One region of the Actinomadura sp. 6N118 genome, then DNA from elsewhere that is predicted to be linked to it. Evidence: riboswitches for the same ligand, from Rfam matches in the RefSeq annotation. Region 1 holds a riboswitch; the other holds the start of a gene.
The links. Region 1 has a riboswitch for cobalamin ahead of ACH34W_RS26475 (ribonucleoside-diphosphate reductase subunit alpha). Riboswitches for the same ligand answer to the same signal wherever they lie in the genome.

Region 2: another riboswitch for cobalamin. It lies ahead of ACH34W_RS29110 (putative cobaltochelatase); the one in region 1 lies ahead of ACH34W_RS26475 (ribonucleoside-diphosphate reductase subunit alpha).

The regions. Positions count from the first base shown of each region.
Region 1 is NZ_JBIRAZ010000010.1:227,028-234,819, reverse strand. Features, by position in the region: gene ACH34W_RS26505 (YeiH family protein) at 54-1,124, opposite strand; gene ACH34W_RS26500 (cysteine dioxygenase) at 1,121-1,678, opposite strand; gene ACH34W_RS26495 (LysR substrate-binding domain-containing protein) at 1,773-2,678, opposite strand; gene ACH34W_RS26490 (copper resistance protein CopC) at 2,758-3,375, opposite strand; gene ACH34W_RS26485 (YcnI family protein) at 3,372-4,094, opposite strand; gene ACH34W_RS26480 (MFS transporter) at 4,169-4,807, opposite strand; cobalamin riboswitch at 4,952-5,167, shown strand; gene ACH34W_RS26475 (ribonucleoside-diphosphate reductase subunit alpha) at 5,267-7,546, shown strand; gene ACH34W_RS26470 (ribonucleotide-diphosphate reductase subunit beta) at 7,570-7,792, shown strand, end outside.
Region 2 is NZ_JBIRAZ010000012.1:35,434-43,225, forward strand. Features, by position in the region: gene ACH34W_RS29090 (helix-turn-helix domain-containing protein) at 1-640, opposite strand, end outside; gene ACH34W_RS29095 (ATP-binding protein) at 927-1,397, shown strand; gene ACH34W_RS29100 (TetR/AcrR family transcriptional regulator) at 1,479-2,108, opposite strand; gene ACH34W_RS29105 (oxygenase MpaB family protein) at 2,118-2,954, opposite strand; cobalamin riboswitch at 3,059-3,205, shown strand; gene ACH34W_RS29110 (putative cobaltochelatase) at 3,285-5,363, shown strand; gene cobO (cob(I)yrinic acid a,c-diamide adenosyltransferase) at 5,365-5,967, shown strand; gene ACH34W_RS29120 (cobyrinate a,c-diamide synthase) at 5,964-7,328, shown strand; gene cobI (precorrin-2 C(20)-methyltransferase) at 7,325-7,792, shown strand, end outside.

The DNA of each region.
Region 1 (7,792 bases):
GTGATGGGGCGAGTGTAATCATGTAATCGTCCCCGGTCCAGAGCGTTGATCGTTTAGGACGTGAGGATCACGCCCAGGTAGGACAGGCCGGCGATGACGACCCAGGACGCGAGGCCGAGGAGGGCCATCCTGCCGCCGGTCCTGGTCATCGACGGCAGGTGGATGGAACTGCCCAGACCGAAGAGCGCCGCCGCGAGAAGCAAGTGCTGGGCTGTCGCTGCGTGGGTGAGCGCTTCCTCGGGGATGTTGCCGCTCGTACGAAGCAGGATCATCGTGAGAAAGCCCGCCACAAAGAGTGGGATGAGCGGCGGGCGTACAGACGAGGTCTCAGCCGTTCGGCGCCGGGCGCTGATCGCGATCAAAGCGACCAGTGGCGCGAGGAGCGCCACCCGCATCAGCTTGACCAGGACGGCTTCCTTCAGGGCAGCCGGACCTGCCGTCTGGGCGGCGGCCACCACCTGCCCCACGTCGTGGACGCTCGCGCCCACCCAGCGGCCGAACGAGGCGTCGGCCAGGCCGAGCGGGTAGTGGAGCAACGGCAACACCGCGATCGCCAGGGTGCCGCAGAGCGTCACCACGGCCACGGCGTTGGCGACATCCTTCTGATCACTCTTGGTCGTCTGGCTCACCGCACCGATCGCTGAGGCGCCGCAGATCGAGTAGCCGGTGGCCACGAGCAGCGGCTGGTCTCCCGGCAGGCCGAGGCGACGCCCCAGCCAGAGCGTGCCGGTGAACGTCACAGCTACGACGACGAGCACCATCAGAGCGGTGACCCAGCCGAGGCCGACGACGTCGGCCAGGCTCAGCTGCAGGCCCAGGAGCACGATCGCCACACGCATGAGGCGCTTGGCGGCGACGCCGAGCCCCGGCCGTGCGACGCCCTGTGTGAGCGTGCGCAGGGCGGGCAGATGGGCCGCGATCATGCCGAGCACCATGGCCGCGGTAAGCGTCGGGATCATGGGCAGCACGTCGTGCACGAGCCGCGCCGCCGCCACGCCGGCAGCGGCCAGGCAAAGCCCGGGAGCACTGTGTCGTAGAGCGGGAGGCCAGCGGAATTGGGATGCGGCGGAACGGGTCGTCGGCCGCGGCTGCAGTGCCCTGAGGGCGGGATGCGCCTGACTCACGACTCCTCGGCCGGTTCCGCGTAGGTCCGGCGGATGCTGGTGCCGAGCCTGGCGATGTCCGCGCCGTAGAGGTGGATCGAGATCGCCTTCGTGGTCCCCCCGTTCCACACCCTGTGGATATCGCCTGGCGGGGCGAACGCGGCGACGGCGCCGGCCGGGTTGAGGACCTCCTCGATGGCGACCAGCCGGGAGGTCTGGCCGTCGGATTCCAGCAGGTACCGCCGCTCGGTCTCCTCGCCCTCGTGCACGCCGGTCACGCACCAGGACACGTGGTCATGGATCGGGGTCCGCTGGCCGGGTAGCCAGACCAGCGCGACGACCGAGAAGCTGCCGTCGGGCTCGGCGTGCAGGACGTGCTGCCGGTACCGGTCAGGGTCGCCCGTGCGCTGCCCGGGGGTCAGCAGGCCGGGCCGCCCCAGGAATCGCCGCAGCGCCTGGCCTGCCAGATGCGCCGTCGGCTCCGGCGCCAGACCACGCTGGACGATCTCGCGGACTGAGTCGACCACGTCGGCGAGGACGGGTGTGATGGGAGTGGTGGCGGTAAGTGCGGCCATGACCCCAGCGTCGGGCCGCTGGCCCATAACGTCTAACGACGATCTGTTAGGCCGTTCAAAGTAGTGCTTATGGATCGCGCAGGGATCGGCCCGGTCAGCAGCCCACGCGGGTGGCGGCCGCGGCCTTGAGCTCTTCCACCACCAACTCGACGGCGGGGATCCGCAAGTGGTCACGCAGGACGTATGCCGAGACCTTTCGTGTCGGCTGCCGCGCCACAACCCGTCCCGTCACCTTGGAATGGCAGAGGAAGGACAGGACGAGCGCGGGCATGAGAGCGATGCCGACTCCGGCCGCGACGAGGCTCTGAACAGCGAGGTTGTCGTCGGTGCTGAAGACGATGTCCGGGACGAAGCCTTCCTCCGCGCACAGGTGCAGGAGGTTGGCCCGGCAACGTGGACAGCCCGCGATCCATCGTTCGTTCGACAGGTCCTCCAGGCGTACGGCGTGGTGGCGGACCAGCGGATGCCCGGTCGGCAGCAGGACGGTGAGCAGATCCTCCATCAACGGGACTTCGAGCAGCTCTTCGGGCACCTCGGCCTGCGGCCCCGGATAGGTGAACGCCAGGGCGATGTCGCTTTCGCCACGGACCAGCCGATGCACCGACTCGGGTGGCTCCGCCTCCTGCAGTTCGACCCGTACACCCGGATGGCTGGCAAGCAGGCGGGCCATCGCGTCCGGAACGAGCGTCGCGTTCGCGCTGGGAAACGCGCAGATCCGGACCAGGCCGGCCTCCAGCCGCGCCAGCGAGCGCAACTGCTGTTGCGCCGCCGTGAGGTCGCCGACGATGACATCGGCATGCCTTGCCAGGACCGTGCCCGCCTCGGTCAGCTGGAGCCCGCGGCCGGCCCGGACGAACAGCGGCATCCCCACCGCCCGTTCCAGCGCCTTCATTTGCTGGGTGATTGCGGGCTGGGTGTACCCGAGCGCGCGTGCGGCGCCCGAGTACGACCCCTCCCGGACCACTTCCTGGAACGTACGGATGTGCCGCGATTCGAGCATTCTCGAATCATAAGGAGGGCTTTGGCATACCTCCAACGGAGATCACTCGCCGTATCGAGGTGATCTCCATACGTTCCGCTCAGCCGGTGCGGCGGCGTTTGAGCAGGGCTCCGGTTCCCGCGGCGGCCGCGACGACCAGGGCGATCAGGCCGATCCACAACCAGCCGGAGGAGCCGCCGGAGTCCTCCGCCGCGGCCGGCGCGGTGGTCTGATTCAACGTGATCGTCGGCGCCGGACCGGCGGCCTGGGTCTTGGTGATCCCGGTCGGCGCGGACGAGCCCTTCACGGTGAACGTGAAGCTGCCGCTGACCGGGTGGCCGTCGACCGAGACGACCCGCCAGCCCACGGTGTAGTCGCCGTTGGGCAGCGTCCCGGCGACCGGCTGCGTGACCTTGTTGTCGACCGCCTTGGGCGTTTCCGAAGTGTGCTGCTTGCCCTTGTCGTCGCTGAGGATCACCCGTGGGATCGTGACCGGCTGGTTGTAGGTCAGCGTGATCTGGGCAGGCGACTCGACCGTGGACTTCGCCTTCGGGTCGGAGTCCCGCAGCGCGGTGTGGGCGGAGGCGGGTGCGGCGGTCAGGGCCAGCACGGCGCTGACGGCACCGGCCGCCGCGGCGGTACGGGCCAGGGCGGTACGGATCGAGGCCGTACGGGCCAGGGCGGTACGGGTCGGGGCTGTACGGATCGGGAACGTCATGACTGGCTCCTTGCACGCGAGATGCCGTACCCGCCGATCGCGATGCCGATGAGCCCGGTGGCCAGGCCCAGGCCGCCGAGCAGTCGGGCCGTGCCGTCGTCGGCCTTCGCGGACGAGGTGGCGGCCGCCACCGTCTTGACCGTCGGCGCGCCGGAGGCCCCGGCGCCTGTGGCCGCGGCTCCCTTGGGTGTCAGCTTGAGGATCGGGGCCGGGTGCTCCGGCTCCTCCTGGCCGGCCTGGGGCACCTGGTCCCACTTCACGACCTCGCCGCCGGAGTAGGTCTGCTCGGCCTTGAAGATCAGCCGGTCGGTGTCGGTGGGCATCTGGCCCATCGACACGTCGAACTCCTGGAACTGGCCGGGCTCGATCTTGCCGCCGGACCAGGTGATACGGGAGACGGCCTCGGTGAGCTCGCCGCCGTGGGCCTTGATCGGGGTCTTGAGCTTGGACTTCTCGACCTTGACCTTCCAGCCCGGGGTCGGCCGGACCGACACGGACGAGAGCGGGTGGTCCATGGGGAGATCGACCTGGACCTTGGTCGTGCCCGCGTTGTCCCGTTCGTTCGGTACGCGGAAGGCGACCTTGACGTATCCGCCCTGCTCGGCCTCGCGGGGGTTGACCGTGACGTGGGCGGACGCGGCGGTGGCAAGACCGAGGACCGAGACGAGGGCGAGGCCGGTGACGGCGGCGCCCTTGCGGGCGTGCAGCGATATGGACATGCGGAAGAGCTCCGTTCGAGCGGGTACGAGGAGAAGCCGGAGTGCCGGGGGCGGCGTCCGGTGACGTACGGCGCTCAGCTGTGCGCGAGCGCCCTCGAACGGTGCGGTGGACCGCGGCGTACGACCTCGTGCCGCAGCACGCGACCGGTAGGGCCGATGGGGACCGGCGCCCGTCGCACAGGGGTACGCACGGGTGGCGCCACGGGTTCAGCGGCGGCGAGGAGAACGGCGAACAGATCGCGGACGGGCCGTCCGACCTGCGCCGCGATCCGCCGGGTCAGCGCCCACGCGGTCCGTTCACCGCGCCGCAGCCACCAGGCCGAGATCACGGCGGCGACCACGTGCGCCAGCGTCATGCCCAGCCCGGAGCCGTGTGCCGGTTCGGACGCGGCCATGCCCGTCTGGACGTGGTGCTCGACCGGCGCCGACGCGTTCGCGAACAGGCTGTGCAGCACGAACTGCCCGCCCAGCAGGCCCCCCGTGATGGTCGCCAGCGAACGCTCGTGCCCGGCGAGCGCGCCCGCCACCACCAGCAACCCGGCGAACCCCACGATGATCGCCCAGGCCGGCACCTCGGCCGGAGACGTCAGGGAGTGCCCGATCGTGGCCAGCGTCAGGCAGACGGTGGTGAAGACCACCGCCCTGCCGAGGCGGAAGAACGGGCGTGGCGACATTGCGGGCCCATCGTGCCATCTCTCCCCGGTGATCTCCATGCCCCCTCCGGGTTCAGGGTGCGGCGTCCTGTGACACGCCCAACATGTTGGGTGTCGGCTTTGGTCACGACCAAGATGTAGGGTCTTGCCCGTGCTGGTTCGCCCCCGCCGTCGGGGGTGGACTGCGGCGAGATCACGCCGAGTCCCCGTGATCTCGCGGCAGGCCACCCTGTCGGCGGGGGCGTCGTAAGAGGGAACCCGGTGAAAATCCGGGACTGCCCCGCAGCGGTGAGCGGGAACGACCGCCGTCATCAAGCACTGGCCCGTCGAGACGGGCCGGGAAGCGACGGCCACTAGGCCGCACCTCATCAGGTGTGTTGCCCGCGAGTCCGAAGACCTGCCTGCATGAACTGTTGGTCCATGGCCTCGTGGGAGGGTCGCTGGACAGGTTGCGGCGGTCAGCCGTGCTCTTGTTCGCGTGCGCCCTTGACGAGGCGAGCTCGCGAGGGAAGAGAGCACGTGACACAGGAACTGATCGCTCCGCCGCGTATCGGCATCGACGCGGAGGTGGTCCGCGCGTGTGCGGGCTTGCCCGACACCGATCCGCAGCGTGTTCTGATCGCCATCCGGGCCGGTGACGACCTCGGCGCCGCTGGGTTGCGGGAGCTGGCGATCGGCGAGGCCGCCGCGCTGGTGGCCGTCGAACCCGCGTACTCCAAGGTGGCGGCGCGGCTGTTGAGCACACTGATCGCCGACGAGGCCGCAGACGAGGGCGTGCGGTCGTTCGCGGGCTCCGTGGCGGCCTCCCACTCCGAGGGCCTGCTGAACGACGCGACCGCCGAGTTCGTCGCCGTGCACGCCGAGGCGTTGAACGCCCTGATCGACGAGTCCGCGGACGATCGTTTCGAATACTTCGGGTTGCGCACGCTGTACGACCGGTATCTGCTGCGGCACCCGCGTTCGCGGCGCGTGCTGGAGCGGCCGCAGCACTTCCTTCTGCGCGTGGCCTGCGGGTTGTCCGACACCGTCGAGGAGGCCGCCGAGCTGTACGGCCTGCTCAGCACGTTGTCCTATCTGCCGAGCTCGCCGACGCTCTTCAACTCGGGCGCGCGCCGCTCCCAGCTGTCGTCCTGCTTCCTGCTCGACTCGCCGCGCGACGAGCTGGAGTCGATCTACGAGCGGTACGCGCAGGTGGCGCGGCTCAGCAAGTACGCGGGCGGCATCGGCATCTCGTGGACGAAGGTGCGGTCGCGCGGCTCGCTGATCCGTGGCACCAACGGTCACTCGAACGGCATCGTGCCGTGGTTGCGCACGCTCGACTCGTCGGTCGCCGCGGTCAACCAGGGCGGCCGGCGCAAGGGCGCGGCCTGTGTCTATCTGGAGCCGTGGCACGCCGACGTCGAGGAGTTCCTGGAGCTGCGCGACAACACCGGCGAGGAGGCCCGCCGCACCCACAACCTCAACCTCGCCAACTGGATCCCCGATGAGTTCATGCGCCGGGTCGAGGCGGACGCGGACTGGTCGCTGTTCGACCCCAAGGAGGTGCCCGAGCTCGCCGACCTGTGGGGCGCGGAGTTCGACACCGCCTACCGGGCCGCCGAGGCCGCGGGACGGTTCGTACGGAAGGTCCCGGCACGGCGCCTCTACGGCCGGATGATCCGGACGCTCGCCGAGACCGGGAACGGCTGGATGACGTTCAAGGACGCCGCCAACCGCGCCTGCAACCAGACCGCCGAGCCCGGCAATGTGGTCCACCTGTCCAATCTCTGCACCGAGATCATCGAGGTCACCAGCGACGGCGAGACCGCCGTGTGCAATCTCGGCTCGATCAATCTGGCCGCACACGCCGGGCCTGACGGCGTGGACTGGGAGCGGCTCCGCGCGACCGTCCGTACCGCCGTGCGCTTCCTCGACCGGACGATCGACCGCGGCTTCTACCCGACGGACGAGGCGGCGGGCGCCAACCGCAAGTGGCGTCCGGTCGGGCTCGGCGTGATGGGCCTCGCCGACGTCTTCTTCAAGCTGCGGCTGCCGTTCGACTCGGCCGAGGCGCGCGAGCTGTCCACGTCGATCGCTGAGGAGATCGCCCTGGCCGCGTACGGCGCGTCCGCCGACCTGGCCGCCGAGCATGGGCCGCTCCCCGCGTACGACCGGACGCGCACGGCACGTGGTCAGCTGCACGTCGACCACTTCCCCGATGCGACACCGCGCCGCAGGGCCGAATGGGAGGCGCTGCGCGCACGGATCGCCGAGACGGGACTGCGCAACTCGCTGCTGATCGCGATCGCGCCGACCGCCACGATCGCGTCCATCGCGGGCTGCTACGAGTGCGTCGAACCGCAGGTCTCCAACCTCTTCAAGCGCGAGACGCTGTCCGGCGAGTTCCTGCAGATCAACAACTACCTGGTCGCGGACCTCAAGAAGCTGGGTCTGTGGACGCCCGCCGTGCGCGACGCCGTCAAGCAGGCCAACGGCTCCGTCCAGGGCCTCGTTGACCTGCCCGCGTCCTACCGCGAGCTCTACCGCACCGCGTGGGAGCTGCCCCAGAAGGCGCTGATCGACCTGGCCGCGGCCCGTACCCCCTACATCGACCAGAGCCAGTCGCTGAACCTCTTCATGGAGACGCCGACCATCGGGAAGCTGTCCTCGATGTACGCCTACGCGTGGCGTGCGGGCCTCAAGACCACCTACTACCTGCGTTCACGTCCGGCCACCCGGATCACGCAGACCACCATCTCCGCGACCGAGGCGGTCGTGTGCTCTCTCGAAAATCCCGAAGCTTGCGAGGCCTGCCAGTGAGTGGGCGAACCGGAGAACACAGCATGCTGCTCGATCCCGGTATGGACCTGACGCTGCGGCCCATGCGTTACCCCGACTTCTACGAGCGCTATCGGGCCGCGATCCGCAACACCTGGACGGTGGAGGAGGTCGATCTCGCCACTGACCTCGCCGATCTGGCCCGGCTGACACCGGCTGAGCTGCATCTCGTCAACCGGCTGGTCGCGTTCTTCGCGACCGGTGACTCGATCGTGGCCAACAACCTCG
Region 2 (7,792 bases), on a different contig from region 1:
CCAGCCCGGCGTGCTCGCCCGCGCTGCGCGGGAGCACATGGATCGTCACCTGGGGGCGCCGGGTCGACTCGGCGAGCGATTCGAGCTGCGCTGTCATGACGCTCTGCCCGCCGATCGGGCGGTAGAGGATCGCCTCGTCCAGGATGACGTCGAGGCGCGGCGCGCTGGCGCGGTTGAGGAGGGCCTGCCGGGCCTTGCGGGCGGCGATGCGGCGTTCGATCTCGGTACTGTTCGGGAGCATCCGGCCGGCGGTGATGACCGCGCGGGCATAGTCCTCCGTCTGCAGCAGACCATGGACGAGCTGGGCGTCCCACGAGCAGATCTGAGACGCCTCGTCCTCCAGTGCCACGTAACTGCCGGCGAAGACGTCCGCGTAGGCGGTCCACCAGCCGCGCTGGCCGGCCTCCTTGGCGAGGTTGATGTAGGCGTCGCGGTCGGGGCTGGGCACGCCGTACAGATCGAGGATGTCGGCGATGTCGCCGTGCCGTGGCCTGGTCTGCCCCGTTTCCAGTCGCGAGACCGTGGCCCGCGACCAGCCGAGCCGGTCGGCCACGTCCTGCAGGGTGAGTCCCTGCTCGTCCCGCATCCTGCGAAGCTCCCGTGCAAGCCGGCGGCCGCGCACCGTGGGCCGGTAGGTCATAGAGGTGAGAGTCCCGTATCCGGACGGTCCAGTACAACGTGATTGCGGAAGCCGGTAAGAGCAATCTCGCGAAGAGAGTTGCGGGGATGAGAATCTCACGCGACGCTGAAAACGTGACCGTTCGGGGACGGAAAGTAACGGAGCAGTACGTGGCCGCGCAATTCGGAACGTAACCGCGGGAGGACCCGTGAAGGCTTCGCCTGAGTTCACGGACGATGATACGGAGCTCCCTGGATGGGTCTGGGCGCTCCCACGTGGCCCTGGATGTGCTGGATACGCGCGGTCGGTGCTGGCCGAAGCGCTCACCACCTTCGGGGTCGACCGGGGCATGGTCGGTGACGCCCAGCTGATGGTGAGCGAGCTGGTGACCAACGCGCATCAGCACGCGGCCGATTACGGGCCGCACGAGCTCTGGCTCTATCTGGGTGAACGATCGGGTGCCCGGATCGCTCCCACCACGGCGTCCCCGCCGGCCGTGCGCGAGGTCCGCTGCGCCGTCTTCGACGGCCATGCCGACGCGCGCCTGCCCGGCTATTCATGGACGTCCGGCGACTGCGGCCGCGGCCTCAGCATCGTCCGTGAGCTGTCCGAGGGCCGCTGGGGGGTGCTCCACACCCTCTCCCGGCTGGGTCCTCCGGTCCCTGGCAAGGCGGTCTGGTTCGCGGTCCCCGTGCCCGCCGCCGCAGCCACGTTCCTGAGCCCGTCGGGCCCGACGACTTCGTCAGACGACGCCCCACCCCAGCCGGGCGTCGCCTGAGGCAGCCGGTTGTCGGCTGAGCTAGGCGTTGGCTGGGCTGAGTGTCGGCTGTGGCGGGCGCTGCCTGGCGGTGGGTCGGGCTCAGGCCCGTTCTACCGCGGGTGCGATTTCTCTGACGAGGACGAGCAGCGAGCCGGCCAGCAACTTGTGGACCTGGGCGCGGCTGAGCGTCTTCTCCTGGAGCCACTGCCGGGTCGCGACTTCGGCCAGCCCGGAGTACGTGCGGAGGACGGCGCGCAGGGTGTCGGTCGGTTCAGGGACGTGGAGCAACGTGAGCATGTGCTCGACGGTGGCGTCGCGGGTCTTGTTGACGATGCGCCGGAGCTCCGGGTCCTGGCCGAAGCCTTCCGCGTCGAGAGCGGCGAGCCAGGTGTCGGCGTTGGACTCGGCTGCGTCCAGGAACAGGTGGACGCACAGGTCGACCGTCTCTTCCAGCGGCAGCGTGGGGTCGGCAGGCGGGGCCTGCCCGGCGTAGCTGACCGTGAGCCCGCGCACGACCTCCAGGAAGAGCTCACGTTTCGTGCCGAAGTAGTAGTGGATCAGCCCGCGCTGGACACCTGCCTCGCGTGCGATCGCGGCGGTGGAGACGTCGGCGTACGGGACTTCCGTGAACATCCGGCGTGCCACACCGAGGATCTGGTCGCGCCGTTCATCCCTGGGAAGCCGCTGATAGCCCGCCCTGGAGGGACGGCGTGAAGACGGAGAGGGCACGCAGGCAGCCTATGCCGCCCGGCGCCGGCCTTGCCCGAAGAGCCGCAGAGGCCGTTCCCGGGCCACGAGATAGTCGGTGGGGCGGTGCCGTACGGACGCGGGCACGACCTTGGACGCCGTCTTGTTGGCCTCGACGAGCGAGGCGAACGCGAGGGACCGTGACCGGCTCCACGGGATGCCCAGCTCACGCCGCAGCGAGCGTGGCAGGAGCGCTCCGGCGGCGAGCAGGTTGAGCTGGAGGTACGCGGGGCCGAGCGGCCAGGGCATGGGCAGCCTGCGGCGGGTGTCGAGCAGCTTGGCCGAGACGGTGGTCGGGCGCAGTTCCTCCCGGACGACCCGGTCGAAGTAAGCGCGGAAGTCTTCGTAGACGACAGGGCAGTGGCCTTCGGGTACCCCGCACGCGTACGCGATCAGCTTCTGCTCCTGGTAGAAGCGTTCGCGTTCGCCCGACGGCAGCCGTCCGAACGTGCGCTGGTAGAGATCGAGCCCGTTGTGCACCAGCGTCGCCCAGACCCAGAGCAGGAGGTCGGGGTCCAGGGCGCGGTAGCGGACACCCTCGTCCGAGACGCCGCTGACACGTTCGTGCATGCGGCGCAGCTTGACGGATTGGCGGGCGGAGACCTCGGGCTCGGCGAACGAGAGCTTGAGCATGATGTCGGCCGTCCGCCACAGCCGGGCGAACGGGTCGTTCTCGAAGTCGGAGTACTGCTCGACCCCCGCGGCCACGAGCGGGTGGGTCACCTGCAGGAGGAGGGTCGGAGCGGCGCCGAGGCCGAGCACCGGCTCGCGCATGACCGTCCAGGAGACGTCGCCTGGACGGAACGGGAGTCCACCGGTTCGTCGCATGACACCAGTAGAGCACGTTATTGGCATACCGCCAATAGGCCTGTCACCCCACCGCGACTTGGGCGGTCCCCGAGGGTGTGCGATCCTTGCCTGCGACGGACGCGGAGGAACCCGGTGCGGCTGGGCCGACTCGATCGGCGCCAATTCCGGGGCTGTCCCGCAACTGTGACCAGGGGAGTTCCCTCTCCGCGCGCCACGGCGGCAACGCTGGAAGGCTGAGGGGGAATGTTGATCCGGGAGCCAGGAGACTCCGACCGTCGGATGAGACCGCCACGGGCGTGGACACCCGAGGGAAGGACGATGTGGCATGCCGCTCTGTCTGATGTGCCGATGAGCCGCCGCGGGAACGCCGGCGCCCGGTACCCGTTCTCCGCCGTCGTCGGCATGGACGATCTCAAACTGGCCCTTCTCGTCAACGCGGTGTCGCCCGGTGTGGGCGGCGTGCTGGTGCGCGGCGAGAAGGGCACCGCGAAGTCCACGATCGTGCGCGCTCTGGCCGGGCTGCTGCCGCCGGTCGGCGTCGTGCCGGGCTGCCGCTTCTCCTGTGACCCGGGCGATCCCGATCCGGAGTGCCCCGACGGCCCGCACGCCGGCGACCCGGCGGAGCGCAGGCCCGCGCGGCTGGTGGAGCTGCCGGTCGGCGCGTCGGAGGACCGGCTCACCGGCTCCCTCGACATCGAACGGGCGCTGACCGAGGGCGTGAAGGCCTTCGAACCCGGCCTCCTCGCAGCGGCGCATCGCGGCGTGCTCTACGTCGACGAGGTCAACCTGCTGCACGACCATCTCGTCGACCTGCTCCTCGACGCCGCCGCGATGGGCGAGTCGTACGTCGAACGCGAGGGCGTCTCCGTACGGCACGCGGCGCGGTTCCTCCTCGTCGGCACCATGAACCCGGAGGAGGGCGAGCTGCGGCCGCAACTGCTCGACCGGTTCGGGCTGACGGTCGAGGTGGCGGCCACGCGTGATCCCGATGAGCGTGCCGAGGTCGTCCGGCGCCGGTTGCGGTTCGAGGACGACCCGGCGGGCTTCGCTGCGGGCTGGGCCGAGGCCGAGGCCGCGCTGGCCGGACGGATCGCTGCCGCGCAGAGCAGGCTCGCGGGGGTCGAGCTGACCGACGCCGCCCTCCGTCAGATCACCGCCGTGTGCGCCGCGTTCGAGGTGGACGGCCTGCGCGCCGACCTCGTGACCGCCCGCGCCGCGATCGCGCTGGCCGCCTGGCACGACCGGACAGAGGTCACCTCCGAGGACGTACGGACGGCCGCGCGTCTCGCCCTGCCGCATCGGCGCCGCCGCGACCCGTTCGACGCCCCCGGCCTGGACAGGCAGAAGCTCGACGATGTCCTCGAAGAGCACGGCGAGCACGGCGAGCCGGAGCCCCCGGATGACGATCCAGGAGGGCCCGGCGATGGGCCTCCTCCTCAGGACGGCGACGGTCCCGTCCCGCCGCAGGCGTCCGGAAGCGAGCACGAGCAACAGCAGCCGAACGGACAGGCTCCGGCACCGTCGCCGTCGGAGTCACCGGCACCGTCAGAGGCACCGGCACCGTCTGCGGCCCCGAGTGAGCCCGCTCCCGCCGACGCCGCGTACAAGCCCCGGCTCTTCACCGTTCCCGGGACAGGCATGGGTGCGCCCGGCCGCCGTTCCAAGGCACGGAGCCCGTACGGCCGCGTCTCAGGCGCGCAGCCCGGATCGCGCGGCCTGCACCTCGCCGCGACCCTGCGCGCCGCCGCGCCGCACCAGCACGCGCGTGGCCGCAGCGGCCCCGGGCTGGTCGTCACCGCCGGCGACCTGCGTGAGGCGGTACGGGAGGGGCGCGAGGGCAACCTGGTGCTCTTCGTCGTGGACGCGAGCGGCTCGATGGCGGCGCGGCAGCGGATGCGCGCGGTCAAGGGCGCGGTGCTGAGCCTGTTGCTGGACGCCTACCAGCGGCGCGACAAGGTCGGGCTGATCACGTTCCGGGGGACGGACGCCGAGCTGGCGCTGCCGCCGACGTCCTCGGTCGAGGCCGGCGCGCGGCGGCTGGAGCGGCTCGCGACCGGCGGCCGTACCCCCTTGGCGGCCGGGCTCCTGCGCGCCGCGGAGGTGCTGCGCGTCGAGCGGCTGCGCGATCCGGCGCGCCGCCCGCTGCTCGTGGTCGTGACCGACGGCCGCGCCACCCACGGGCCCGACCCGGCGGCGGTTGCGGGGCTGCTGGCGGGCATGCGGACCGACATGGCATCGGTCGTCGTCGACTGCGAGTCGGGGCCGGTACGGCTCGGGTTGGCGCAGAGGCTGGCGGGTCATCTCGGTGCCGAGTCAGTCCGGCTGGACGAGCTCGCCGCGGACTCGCTCGCCGGTGTCGTCCGGTCGGCACGAGGGGCGGCGTCGGTTGATGGGGGATGGCGGGCGGGCAAGGAAAGGACTGCGTGAGATGCCGCAGGGCAAGCCGGAGTACGTGCCGGAGGACGGGCTGACAACCCGCGAGCGCCGTAACCGGCCGCTGGTGGTCGTGCACACCGGTCCCGGCAAGGGGAAGTCGACCGCCGCGTTCGGGCTGGCGCTGCGTGCCTGGAACCAGGGATGGCCCATCGGGGTGTTCCAGTTCGTCAAGTCCGCCAAGTGGCGTATCGGCGAGGAGCGGGCGCTGCGCGTTCTGGGTGAGACCGGCGAGGGCGGCCCGGTGAGCTGGAACAAGATGGGCGAGGGCTGGTCGTGGATCCAGCGGCCGGGCTCGGAGGAGGATCACGAGGCGGACGCCCGCGAGGGCTGGGAACAGATCAAGCGTGATCTGGCGGCCGAGACGTACCGTTTCTACGTGCTGGACGAGTTCACGTACCCGATGAAATGGGGCTGGGTGGACGTCGAGGACGTCATCGCGACGCTGCGGGACCGTCCGGGCGCGCAGCACGTCGTCATCACCGGACGGGACGCGGATCCGCGGCTGGTGGAGTTCGCCGACCTGGTGACGGAGATGGGCAAGGTGAAGCACCCCATGGACCGCGGCCAGAAGGGCCAGAAGGGCATCGAGTGGTGACCGTTCCCGGTGTCGCTGTTCCCCGTGTCGTCGTCGCCGCGCCCGCCTCGGGGAGCGGCAAGACGACCGTGGCGACCGGGCTGATGGCGGCCTTCGCGGCGCGCGGCCTGAGGGTCTCGCCGCACAAGGTAGGGCCGGACTACATCGACCCTGGCTATCACGCGCTGGCCACAGGTCGCCCCGGCCGCAACCTCGACCCTTGGCTGACGTCAGAGGATCTCGTTGCGCCGCTCTTCCGGCATGGCGCCGACGGCTCCGACGTGGCCGTGATCGAGGGCGTCATGGGCATGTACGACGGGGCTCCGGTCCCTCTGGCTTCGGGCGCCGGGGACTTCGCCTCCACCGCGCATGTGGCGACGCTGCTCGACGCGCCGGTGATCCTCGTCGTGGACGCCGCGGCTGCGGGACGTTCGGTGGCGGCCACCGTGCACGGCTTCCGCTCGTACGGCGAGGGGGTGCGGCTCGGGGGCGTGATCCTCAACCGGATCGGGTCGGACGGTCACGAACGCCTGTGCCGCGAGGCCGTCGAGGAACTGGGGATCCCCGTGCTGGGCGCGCTCCGGCGGCACGACGACATCGCCAAGCCGTCCCGGCATCTCGGGCTCGTCCCGGTCGCCGAACGCAGCGCCGAAGCCGTGGCCACGGTCGAACGCCTGGGAGCGCTCATCGCCGAGTCCTGTGACCTGGACGCGGTCCTCGCGTTGGCCCGCAGCGCCCCGGCGTTGTGCGCCGAGCCCTGGGCCCCTGATCTGCCAGCGGGAGCGCCGCAAGCGCCGCGAGTGCGGGTGGCGGTGGCGGGCGGCTCGGCGTTCACATTCGGATACGCCGAGAACGAGGAGTTGCTCGCGGCGGCCGGAGCTGAGGTCGTCCGTTTCGATCCGTTGCGCGACGAACGGCTGCCTGAGGGGACGGCGGGCATCGTGATCGGCGGCGGCTTCCCCGAGGTGTACGCGGCGGAGCTATCGGCCAACGAGCCGCTCCGCAAGGAGGTCGCCGCGTTCGGCGGTCCGGTCTACGCCGAGTGCGCGGGCCTCCTCTATCTGGCTCGCGAGCTTGACGGCAAGCCGATGTGCGGGGTGCTGGCCAGCGTGACCGCGACCATGGCCGAACGGCTGACGCTCGGTTATCGCGCGGCCGTGGCCGTGTCCGACTCCGTCGTGGCCCGTGCGGGAGAACGTGTGCACGGGCACGAGTTCCACCGGACCGTCACGGATCCGGCGCACGGCACGACCGCCGCCTGGCAATGGTCCATCGACGGCCCGGCGGGTTTCGTCCAGGGCCACTGTGTCGCCTCGTACCTGCATCTGCATTGGGCCGGGTCGCCCGGCTTCGCGCAGCGATTCGTGGAGGCCTGCCGATGAGCGAGAGCACCTTCTGCGGCCCCGTGTTGCTGCGCGGTGAACGGGTCGAGCTGCGGCCGTTCTCGATCGACGACGCCGCCGCGCTCATCGAGATCATCCGGGCCGGCGAGGACTTCCTGCCGGACAACTTCCCGCGCAGGCTCGACGCCGAGCGCCTGGCCTGGTGGCTGAACACCGGCGTCCACCAGCCGCAGCGGTCCGGCGCGGCGATCCATCTCGCGGTGCTCGACCGGGAGAGCGGCGCCTTCGTCGGCACCATCGGGCTCTACCGGGTGGACTGGACGCAGCTCACCTGCGAGGTCGGCTACGGCACACGGCCGCGAGCGCGACGCCGGGGCTATGCGACCGAAGCGCTGCGGTTGATCTCCAGATGGGCGTTGCGCGACTGCGGCCTGCACCGCATCGAGCTCCGCGCCGCGACCATCGAGTCGGTTCGTGTCGCGGAGAAGGCCGGCTACGTCTGC